Regions from separate parts of the Cobetia sp. 2AS genome, predicted to be linked through region 2. Evidence: predicted binding sites of a transcription regulator. Region 2 holds the regulator's gene; the other holds the start of a gene.

Evidence for each region. Region 2 encodes sigma-54, which starts transcription at its own class of promoters, with help from an activator protein. Its sites were predicted from a motif close to TGGCACNNNNNTTGCTNT; they were not measured.
Region 1: QD356_RS11015 (ANTAR domain-containing protein) is a predicted target of sigma-54. The motif match lies at 2,143-2,160, and genes of this name have one in related genera.

Annotation. Positions count from the first base shown of each region.
Region 1 covers NZ_JARWKQ010000003.1:253,008-258,757, reverse strand. Annotated here, with positions in the region: gene QD356_RS11025 (TetR/AcrR family transcriptional regulator) at 1-99, opposite strand, end outside; gene QD356_RS11020 (CmpA/NrtA family ABC transporter substrate-binding protein) at 267-1,475, opposite strand; gene QD356_RS11015 (ANTAR domain-containing protein) at 1,526-2,101, opposite strand; gene QD356_RS11010 (NarK family nitrate/nitrite MFS transporter) at 2,664-4,022, shown strand; gene QD356_RS11005 (hypothetical protein) at 4,144-4,311, opposite strand; gene QD356_RS11000 (GNAT family N-acetyltransferase) at 4,475-4,924, opposite strand; gene QD356_RS10995 (hypothetical protein) at 4,970-5,287, shown strand; gene dbpA (ATP-dependent RNA helicase DbpA) at 5,277-5,750, opposite strand, start outside.
Region 2 covers NZ_JARWKQ010000001.1:129,174-134,923, reverse strand. Annotated here, with positions in the region: gene QD356_RS00585 (HAD hydrolase family protein) at 1-555, shown strand, start outside; gene lptC (LPS export ABC transporter periplasmic protein LptC) at 555-1,238, shown strand; gene lptA (lipopolysaccharide transport periplasmic protein LptA) at 1,347-1,925, shown strand; gene lptB (LPS export ABC transporter ATP-binding protein) at 1,929-2,669, shown strand; gene QD356_RS00565 (RNA polymerase factor sigma-54) at 2,903-4,351, shown strand; gene raiA (ribosome-associated translation inhibitor RaiA) at 5,012-5,320, shown strand; gene QD356_RS00555 (PTS sugar transporter subunit IIA) at 5,330-5,750, shown strand, end outside.

The sequences.
Region 1 (5,750 bases), on a different contig from region 2:
GCTGGCGCCGACATAGCCCTTGAGAGCGAAGATCTTTTCGGCGGCGAGCAGGATGCGGCCGACATTATCCTTGCGAATCTGAGACTTGCGAGTGGTCATGCGATCCCCTGACGCGGTGCTGGCAGTGCGATGAGAATATCACAACCGCACTGCCAACATGTCTGAGCCGTCAGGTTTGCCCTGCCATCCGGCAAGGACGACGACTTCTCTGCAAGTGCTGTGCAATCCCGCGCCAGCGCGGATCGGCAAGGACCGCGCCCGCGACATCACTCGAAGACCGCACCATCGATGAAGCCATCCGCCGGCATCGGCACCTGGCCCGCCTCGCCGCTCAGCCACCAGGGCACCGGATGCGTGCCTTCACTGCGCTCATCCGCCACCGGCACCACCATGCCCAGCTTGCGGGCCGCCGTGCGGTAAAGATCCGGGCGCACACAACGTGTCAGCGTCGCCTCGAGATCCTCGTCATTGAAGCCCTGCAGATGCCCCCAGCGCTGCATCTGGGCGATGTACCAGCGCGTCTGGGAACGCCACGGGAAGTTGGCTGCGTAGCGATGGAAGATGGTCCAGCCGGGATTGTGCTGCTGAAACTCCTCCACCGACTGCTCGACATCGACGTCTTCCAGCCCGCGCGTCACCACGCTCATCGGCACCTCCGGCATGCCCTCGTCGTGCAGCCACTCGGCGGCCCTGTCCCGATTGCCGGGGCGGTCCAGCCAGGCGCAGGCATTGAGCAGCGCGCGAATCAGCGCCTGATGCGCCAGCGGATGCTGCTCCGCCCAGTCCTCGCGCACGCCCAGCACCTTTTCCTGCCCGAAGCGCCAGATATCGTGACTGCCCGCCACCACCTGCCCCATGCCCTGCGCCGCCGCCAGACTGTTCCAGGGCTCACCGACACAGAAGCCATCCAGCGCACCGCTGGCCAGCTGCGCCGCCATCAGCGGCGGCGCCACGGCGCGCATCTCGACGTCGCGGTCCGGATTGATGCCGCCCGCCGCCAGCCAGTAGCGCAACAGATAACGATGCGAGGAGAACGGGTGCACGCTGGCCAGCTTGAGCAGCGGCTCGCCGCGCTGTTTGCGCTGGTGCACATGCGCCGCCAGCGCCTTCGCGACCTGCAACGGGCTGGAGAGGTCGTGGCCGTCCTCGCCGAGGGTGGCCATCAGCGCGCGCGACAGCGTGATGGAGTTGCCGCCCAGATTCAGTGTCATGGCACTGATCACCGGCGTGGCGCGGCCATCCAGGCCCAGGGTCGAGGTCAGCGGCATCAGTGCCAGCATCTGCGCGCCCTGCAGCACGCCGGTCTGCAGGTCATCACGCAACGCCGCCCACGAGGGTTGCCACTTGAGTGTCACCGCCAGCCCCTCCTCGCGGAAAAGCCCCAACTGCTCAGCGACCACGAAGGGCGCGGCATCATTGAGTGGCATCAGGCCCAGCGTCAGCTGATGGCCATTCAGGGGTACATCTGTGGGCATCACGCACACCTCTTGAACGATCGAGAGAGAAGGACAGTACGGCGACCGGCTCAGCGCCGACGCGCGGCCTTGAGCAGCTCATCGGCCAGCTCATGCAGGGCCAGGCGCCGGTTCATGGCGGTCTTGCGCAGGTATTGGTAGGCGGCATCTTCACTGAGCCCACGCGTCTCCATCACCACGGCCTTGGCACGATCGACGCTGCGCCGCTGCACCAATGTGGTCTGGGTACGGTTGAGCTCCCCCTTGAGCGCACGGTGCGCCTCGAAGCTGGTGATGGCGACCTCGACCATGCTGCGCACCATCGCTGGCATGACGTGGTCCACCACATAGGCCGAGACACCGGCGCCGGCCGCCTCACGCACGAGGTCCGGGGCATCTTCACTGGCCAGCATGATCATCGGCTTGGGATAGCGTCGCCCCAGCTGGCCGAGATGCTCCAGGGTGTCGCGGCTGGGCAGGTCGGCGTCGATGATCACCGCATCGGGCTGATGCTGCTCGACCAGCGCGTGCAGGTCCTCGTGCTCGTCAACGCGCAGCGCCACCTCGAAGCCGGCGCTCAATAGCGCCTGCTCCAGCGCGGCGGAGCGCTCACTGCGGACATCGACGATCAGCACGGTCACGGGCATGTCAGGTTTCCTTGGGTCGGGCATGAGACTTGCCGTACACCCAAGCAGGATTCGTGCCGCAATCTGGTGCAACCTTGCGGCCAAAGGCCTTCAGAGCGGCCGAGCCGAAAGCGTCGCTGCACTGCAATGAGGCACGCGCCTGCCCGACCCTCCCAGCGCCAGTCGCGTGCGCCAGACTGGTACCTCGCGCCTCGATGACGCACCGCCAGCGCGCATCGAGCGCGCCTCCAGCCCGAGACACCGCCTGCGCGTGCCAACCTACTGCCCTCGCCAAGCCATTGATCTTCTGGGACTTGTCCCGCCCACACCCCCGCAACTGGCGCGCTACTTGCTTTGTTCCTGTCACTTGCCGCACAGACGCTCTGCTGCCGGCAACCATGGCATCACCGACTGCTGCCATCGCTATCCATGACGTGGACCAGGCTCTTCGGAGTACGAGTGCGTCGAACCAGGCCCCTCAATGACGAGGCGCCCTTGCTGTCGTTCATTCACAGCCGTTCGACCACTCGCCGAGCACACCTGACTTCGTGCCCGGCACCGACGCTGAATCAGGAGCCCACTCATGGATATCCGCAACAAGGCCAGCCGCATTCGGCTGTTCAGCTTCAACACCCCGCAAATGCGCGCCTTCCACATGTCGTGGTTCGCCTTCCACGTCTGCTTCTTCGGCTGGTTCGGCATCGCGCCGCTGATGGCCGTGGTGCGTGACGACCTTGGCCTGACCAAGACCCAGATCGGCAACACCATCATCGCCTCCGTCGCCATCACGGTGATCGTGCGCCTCGCCATCGGCGTGCTGTGTGATCGCATCGGGCCACGCAAGGCCTACACCTGGCTCTTGTGCCTCGGCTCGCTGCCGGTGATGTGCATCGGCTTCGCCGACAGCTTCGAATCCTTCTTCCTGGCCCGTCTGGCCATCGGTGCCATCGGCGCCTCCTTCGTCATCACCCAGTACCACACCTCCGTGATGTTCGGACCCAACGTGGTCGGCACCGCCAACGCCACCACCGCGGGCTGGGGCAACCTGGGCGGCGGCACCACTCAGATGCTGATGCCGCTGGTGATGGCCGGCCTGCTGATGCTGGGCGTCGAGCAGACCCTGGGCTGGCGTCTGGCGATGGTCGTGCCGGGCATCGTGCTGTTCCTGACCGGTATCGCCTACTACTTCTTCACCCAGGATGCGCCGGACGGCAACTTCAGCGAGCTGCGTGAGCGTGGTGAGCTGCCCAAGGCCGAGAAGGAATACAGCATGCGCGCCACCTTCGGCGCGGCGGCACGCGACATTCGCGTCTGGGCCCTGTTCCTCGTCTATGGCGCCTGTTTCGGGGTCGAGCTGACCATCAACAACGTCGCCGCCATCTACTTCTTCGACCACTTCGATCTCGATCTCGCCACCGCTGGTCTCATCGCGGGCCTGTTCGGCCTGATGAACCTGTTCGCCCGCACCCTGGGCGGCGTGTTCTCCGACCTGTTCGCGCGCCAGTCCGGCCTCAAGGGCCGCGTGCGCTGGCTGTTCATCGCGCTGCTGTGTGAAGGCGTGGCGCTGGTCGGCTTCGCCCAGATGGAAACCCTCGCAGTCGCCATCGGCATCATGCTGGTCTTCAGCCTCTTCGTGCAGATGGCGGAAGGCGCGACCTTCGGTATCGTGCCCTTCGTCAATCGCAAGGCACTCGGCGCGGTCGCCGGCATCGTCGGCGCGGGCGGCAACGCGGGCGCGGTCGCCGCGGGCTTCCTGTTCCGCAGTGAAGAGCTGACCTACCAGGAAGGCCTGATGTACCTGGGCATGGGCGTGATCGTGATCTCGCTGTTCGCGCTGCTGGTGCGCTTCAGCGCCGCCACTGAAGCCGAGGAAAGCCGCGCCTACGACGCCGCCGTCGCGGACCGCAAGCAGCAGAGCGAGCAGCAGCCCGCCTCGGCATAAGCGGATTGCTTTCTCCCCGAGCCAGACACAAGAAGGCCCCGCCTCATGGGAGGCGGGGCCTTCTTGTGTCTGATGACAGCTCAGGTCAGCGGCGACTCATCGCAGCGCTGGCAGCCGAGCCTCAGCTATCGGTGGCGTTCTCGACGCTATCACCGGCTTCCTCGACGGCGTTGTCCATCTTCTCACCGGCCTTCTCCATCGGGCCTTCGTCCTCGCAACCGGCGAGCGACAGGCCACCGAGACCGAGCATGGCAATCATCAGCGAACTACCCAGAGTCTTGAGCTTCATGATGTCTCTCCTTAAATCATCGGTCGGAATGACGCGACAGCTGCCATCACGCGCAGGCTGTCACGTGGTGTTACCCATGACATGGAGCGGGAGCCTTGCTGTTTCAAGGGTCACGCAACGCCGAGTTGCCTGTTGCTGATCAAAACCAATCGCTCAGGGCTGCTCAGATACCCAGCTCAGAGAAGGTATCGGGAAACTGCACTTCACCGCCCAGCCCCTCCAGATAGTCCGGCAGCAGCTCGAAGGCGACGAAGGAACCCGGCACGTCGTCATGATGGCAGTAGAGCCCGTAATGACACGCCGGATGAAAGCCCAGGTGGGTATAGAAATCCGCATGGCCTGCCGCCACCACGGCCCCCGCCCCCAGCAGCCGGCAGCGCTTGACCGCCGAGATCACCAGCCGCTTGCCGATGCCGTGACGCTGATGCTGGGGCAGCACCGCCAGCGGCGCCAACGCCATCAGCACGCGGTCCGGGTAGCCGGAAAGCTCCACGCGCGACACCATCACATGCCCCAGCAGGCCGCCCTCGCCTTCACTGAGGTGACGGCCGGTCTCCGGGTCGGTGACACGCTCGGCCACCAGCGAGATCTGCGCCAGATTGCCTCGACGCAATCTGTCACCCAGGCGCGCTTCACGATGGCCGGCAAAGACGGACTCATGAATGCGGTAGATGCGCTCATGATCAATGAGACGTTCTTCACGGATGCGAAGATTATCGACGGCGTTGGCAGTCATCACGAGGTACCGAATCAGCGCCCTGATGGTCAGGGACGTTACCTCAAGCTTAGCCACCGCCCGCAGCGGCTGCGAGCGTCAATCTGCTGCTCAAAAAGCACGATGCCCGCCGTGGTGGCGGGCATCGCTTGGGGTGATATCAAGGTCGCATGGCAGATGAAAAGCCTGGTTCAGTCCCTCTCAGGCTTCTCGCCGCTACCGGTCAGGCGCGTCACCGACGCTGCCCGCCTCAGCTCTTGAGACGACGCGCGCGGAAGGAGCGCCCCTTGAGCTTGCCATTCATCAGCTGGGTGAGTGCCGACTTGGCGACATCACGCTCCACGGCGAGGAAGGTGGTCCGCGCCAGTACCTTGATCTTGCCGATCTTGCTGCCTTCCAGGCCGCCGTCACCGGTCAGCGCGCCGAGGATGTCGCCGGGACGCAGCTTGTCCTTCTTGCCACCGTCGATCTGCAGCGTCGCCATGCGCGCATGGAACGGCTCGCGCGTCAGCATGCTTTTCGAGGGCAGCGGCTCGGCTTCCAGCGTCTGCTCGAGGAATTCACCCAGCTTGGTCAGGCGATAGTCTTCCTTCTCGGTGTAAAGCGTGCAGGCGATACCGGAGCTGCCGGCGCGGCCGGTACGCCCGACACGGTGCACGTGGGCATCGAGATCACGCGCGATCTCGTAGTTGAACACCGCATCCAGCGCTTCGATATCCAGCCC
Region 2 (5,750 bases):
TCCCTGAGCGAAGAATATCCGCAGGACATCATCGACCGCGCACGCCGCGTGCGTCTGCTGGCGCTGGATGTCGATGGCGTGCTCACCGACAACCGCCTGCACTACGATGCCAACGGCGTCGAGACCAAATCCTTCCACGTCCAGGATGGCCATGGCCTCAAGCTGGTGCTGCGCAGTGGCGTTCGCGTCGCGCTGATCACCGGCCGCAGCTCGCCGATGGTCGAGCGTCGCGCCAAGGAACTGGGCATTCAGGATGTCATCCAGGGCCGTGAAGACAAGCTGGTCGCGTTGACCGACCTGTGCCGCGAGCACGGGATCGAGCTGGAAGAAGTCGCCTATTGTGGCGATGACCTGCCGGACCGCGAGGCCATTCGTCGTGTCGGTCTCGGCGTCAGCGTGCCCAACGCCATGGCCTACGTGATGAGCGAGGCCAACTGGGTCACCTCACGCCAGGGCGGCGATGGCGCCGTGCGCGAGCTCTGTGATCTGCTGCTCAAGGCACAGGGCCACTGGGCCTCGGTGCTGGACACCTACCTGCAGGAGTCGCGTCCCTGATGTTACGTCTGCCCCGCCCTTCTCCGCGTCTCTGGCTGATGCTGCTGTTGCTGCTCGTCGGTGGCGTGCTGGCGCTGATCGAGCAGCGCAACAGCCTGGAATCGACCGTCAACGTCGAGGTCGACAGCAGTGAGCCGGATTACTATCTCGACGGGGCAGACATGACACGCTTCGATGGGCGCGGCGTGGCGATCCAGTCCATGACCTCGCCGCATATCGAGCACACGCCAGGCGATGACGTGACCCGGGCGCAGACCCCGAAGATTCGCACCAACGACAGTGAAGACCGCCGCTGGTATGCCACGGGTGACAGTGGCGTGTTGAGTGCCGGCGGCGACACCTTCACCCTCGAGGGCAATGCCAGACTGCGCCAGCCCGATGACCGCTGGACCCTCGATACCGATGTCCTGCACTACAGCCGTGACCAGAATCGCGCTTGGAGTGACGTGCCGGTCGTGATCACCCAGAATGGCCAGCATGTCGAAAGCGACAGCTTCAGCGCCGACCTCTCACAGGATTCCGCCGTGCTGCAGGGCCGTGTTCGCAGCGTCCTGCAACCCGGCACAGGCCAGAGCGAGGCCAGCAAGGAAGCCGAGCGCATCGACTCGGCCACCGACAGCACCACCTCCGATGATGGGCGCGTCAACAGCACCTTCGAGGCAGCGCCTGCCAGCGGTGAATGAACCCGCCGGGCTGGCCGTCACGCCATGACCCGCGCCGCAACACCTTCTTCTCTGCCGCTCGATGGCATCATTGCTCGGGCGGCGACCCCGTCATGCCAAGGAGCCACCATGACTTCCACGACTCGCAAGCCCTTGACGGCCTGTCGCCAGACCCTCAACAGCGGTGTCATGGCGCTCTGCCTGGCACTGGGTATGTCCACCTTCGCCCCGGCCGCCATGGCGCTGGACAGCGATGCCAGCCAGCCGATCAACATCGCCGCGGACGCCCTGTCGCTCGATGACAAGGCCGGCACCGCCACCTACACCGGCCAGGTGGAAATGCGCCAGGGCAGCATGAAACTCGATGCCAGCCGCGTCGATATCAGTCGCGCCGGCAGCGGCGAGATCTCGCTGGTCAAGGCCACCGGCAAGCGTGCCTACCTGGAACAGCAACCCGCACCCGACGAGAAGCTGGTCAAGGGCTGGGCCGACACCATCCGCTACCATGCGCTGGAGCGCCGCGTGGAGCTGGTCGGCAATGCGCGTCTCGAGAAAGGCGATGACACCTTCGAAGGCGGCTACGTGGAGTACTTCCTCGACAAGCGCCAGGTGAACGCCAACAACAGCAAGACGGCACAGCAGACCGAAGGCGGTCGCGTGCACATGACCCTGACGCCGCGCGGCACCAATGCCAGCAAGGAAAACTGAGTCATGACTGCTGCTACTCCGCGTACGCTGAGCGCTCGCCATCTGGCCAAGGCCTACAAGGGCCGCAAGGTGGTCAAGGACATCTCGCTGGAGATCCGCCAAGGCGACATCGTCGGCCTGCTGGGCCCCAACGGCGCCGGCAAGACGACCTCGTTCTACATGATCGTCGGACTGGTGCGCGCCGATGCCGGCAACGTCTCCATCGATGACAAGGACCTCTCCGCTGCCGCCATGCATCAGCGTGCACGCGCCGGCATCGGCTATCTGCCGCAGGAAGCGTCGATCTTCCGCAAGCTGTCGGTGGCCGACAACATCATGGCGATTCTGGAGACCCGCAAGGACCTGGATCGCAATGGCCGCAAGGCACGCCTTGAAGAGTTGCTCGAGGAATTCAGCATCACGCACATCCGCGCCAGCGCCGGTATGAGCCTGTCCGGTGGTGAGCGTCGACGGGTCGAGATCGCCCGGGCGCTTGCCACCGAGCCGGACTTCGTACTGCTCGATGAGCCCTTTGCCGGCGTCGACCCCATCTCGGTGGGCGAGATCAAGAGCATCGTGCGCCAACTGCGCGATCGTGGCATCGGTGTGCTGATCACCGACCACAACGTGCGCGAGACACTCGATATCTGTGACACCGCCTATATCGTCGGCGATGGCCAGATCATCGCCCACGGTGACGCGGACTCCATCCTGGCCAACCAGCAGGTGCGCGACGTCTACCTGGGTCACGAGTTCACGCTCTAGGGTCAGCGGCTGCGCTGAGTCCTCGCGAGGCAAAAGCTTCAAAAGCCGCTGCGTGATTTTATCGCGTAGCGGCTTTTTCATGTCTGACATCAGACGCATGCATGACGTCCATACCACCTTGGTGGAAACATGGCATGCAAGTTGCTTGAATATTCACGACAACCACTTGTCAGTGCCCCGAGTCACGGTATAGCGTAGTAAGCACGTTCCTTTGCCGTGAATTGACTGACTCCATGAAACCCACCCTGCAACTCCGCCTCGGCACCTCGCTGACCATGACGCCGCAGCTCCAGCAAGCGATCCAGCTGCTGCAGCTGTCGACGCTCGACCTGCGTCAGGAGATTCAGCAAGCCCTCGAGTCCAACCCCATGTTGGAGCTCGACGAGGACTACGAGTCGCTGGATGTCGTCGAGACACAGGATTCGAGCGAGATCTCCACTGCCGACTCCTCGAGCGAGATTCCCGAGGAATACCCCCTCGACAGTGACTGGTCGGACCTCTACCAGGACCACGCCGGTAGCCTGACCAGCTCCGGCAGTGGCAGCGGGAGCGAGGAAGGGCCGGACTTCGATCGCAATACCAGCGTCGAGAGCCTGCAGGACCACCTGCGCTGGCAGCTGGCGATGACCGACCTCGATGGCCGTGAACGCCAGATGGCGGAGAGCCTGATCGATGCCGTCGACGGTGCCGGCTATCTGAGCCTGTCTCTCGATGAGCTGGTCGATGGCCTGCGTGGCCAGGGCCTGCCCGGCCTCAAGGCCTCCGAGCTCGAGCAGGTATTGCTGCGTCTGCAGCAGTTCGACCCGACCGGCGTCTTTGCCCGTGATCTGCGCGAATGCCTGCTGCTGCAACTGGCGCTGCTGCCGGATGATCTGCCGCTGCTGGCGCAGGCGCGCCGCCTGGTACGCCAATTCCTCGAGGCACTGGGCAACGATGATCGCAAGCTGCTCAAGCGGCGCCTGAGCCTTGACGATGACGAGCTGGACCACGTCATCCGCCTGGTGCGCGCGCTCGATCCGCGTCCGGCATCCGCCTGGGGCGAGCCCGCCAGCGATTACGTGATCCCTGATCTGCTGGTGCGCCATACCCGGCATGGCTGGCAGGTCGAGCTCAACCCGGAAGCGCTGCCCAAGCTGCGCATCCAGCCGGAATACGCCGCACTGATCAAGCGTGCCGACAAGTCCGCCGACAACACCTTTCTCAAGGACAACCTGCAGGAAGCGCGCTGGCTGATGAAGAGCCTGTCATCACGCAATGACACCCTGCTCAAGGTCGGCCGCGAGATCATGGCACGCCAGATCGACTTCCTCGAGCAAGGCGAGGAAGGCATGAAGCCGCTGATTCTGGCCAACATCGCCGAAGTGGTCGAGATGCACGAATCGACCATCTCGCGGGTCACGACCCAGAAGTACATCCACACCCCGCGCGGCGTCTTCGAGCTCAAGTTCTTCTTCTCGAGCCAGGTCGGTGGCAGCGGCAATGGCGACGCTCACTCAAGCACCGCCATTCGTGCCCGCATCCGCAAGCTGATCGCGGAAGAGCCGGCCCGCAAGCCTCTCTCCGACTCGCGGCTGGTCGATCTGCTCGCCAGCGATGGCATCGAGGTCGCACGTCGTACCGTGGCCAAGTATCGCGAAGCGATGGGCATCCCCTCCTCCAGCGAGCGCAAGCGTCTGGCCTGACCCGTCACCTGCGGCTGCCATGCCCTGCTTTCACCTCCACAATGGCAGCCGCCGCCAACCTCAAGCGCTGGATTTTCCGCTCATCAGCCTCTGACTTCGCGGGCAGCGGTACGCCTGTCGCGTTCCCTGTCATCCCGGCAACCGCTCGCCAATTGCCCGTCATGGCACATGACGGCGCGCAGGATGACGGTAAAAAACCGCCGTTACGGCAGCGTCATTCACCGTCAATCGCATGTTTTTAAAGTCACTTTTGCGCGTATTGCACCTGGATGACACCCGGTGAACCTCCCGGAACGCCGCTTGCTCCACGCAATCGGAGCGCCTGAAAGGTGACGTACATGCAGGGATTGGCGACGAAAACCCGCCTTCTTGCGCGTCTTTCACGCACCACCCACCAGACGTGCCCTTGAAGTCCACTCCGATACCCCTCACTGAGTTGAAGACAAGCACTGAGCCACGATGCAGCGCAGCGTTGATCTTTGCGCAAAGCTTGGGCATTGTCGGTACAGACGCTCACGACATCTGACGCCACTGGCAAGGGTGCGAAAACATCGCCAGACGGTGGCCGTCAAGCCTGTTGCAGAGCGTCCGATCAGGGTTTGCTCGTAGTCAAAAAGGGTTACAATTGAATGGCAACCCGCTGGATAAAGGAGCGTGTCCATGCAAGTGAATATCACCGGGCATCATGTGGAACTTACCGATCCTCTCCGCGATTACGTCAACGAGAAGCTCGCTCGCCTCGAACGGCATTACGACAACATCACCAATGTTCAGGTGACTCTGTCGATCGAGAAGGAGCGCCAGCAGGCTGCCTGCACCTTGCATGCGGCAGGCGCTGACCTCCACGCCCTGGCAGAAGACCCCAACATGTACGCTGCCATCGACGCGCTCGCCGACAAGCTGGATCGCCAGCTGGTCAAACACAAGGAAAAGTCCCAGGCTCGCTCTCAGGGCACCGGGACCCGTTGACCTTCCGCCATGACACTTGATCAGATCCTTCCCCCCGAGCGCACGCTTTACGGTGTCCCCGGGGGGAGCAAGAAGCGGGTGCTTGAATTCTTCAGCACCTTCATCGCACAGAACATTCCCAGCCTGGATAGCCAGGAAGTCTTCTCGCGCCTGATCGGGCGCGAAAGACTGGGGTCGACCGGCATTGGCCACGGCGTGGCCGTGCCCCATGCACGCAGCCCGCATTGCAAGACGCCAATCGCTGCGTTTCTGAAGCTCGGTGAACCCATCGACTTCGATGCCATCGACGGAGAACCCATCGATCTGCTGTTCGTGCTGCTGGTGCCTGAGGAAGCGGATGAGACCCATCTGACGCTGCTCGGGCAGGTCGCGGAATTGCTCAATTCCCCGACCAATCGCTCGGCCCTGCGCCAAGCAGACAGCCAGCGTG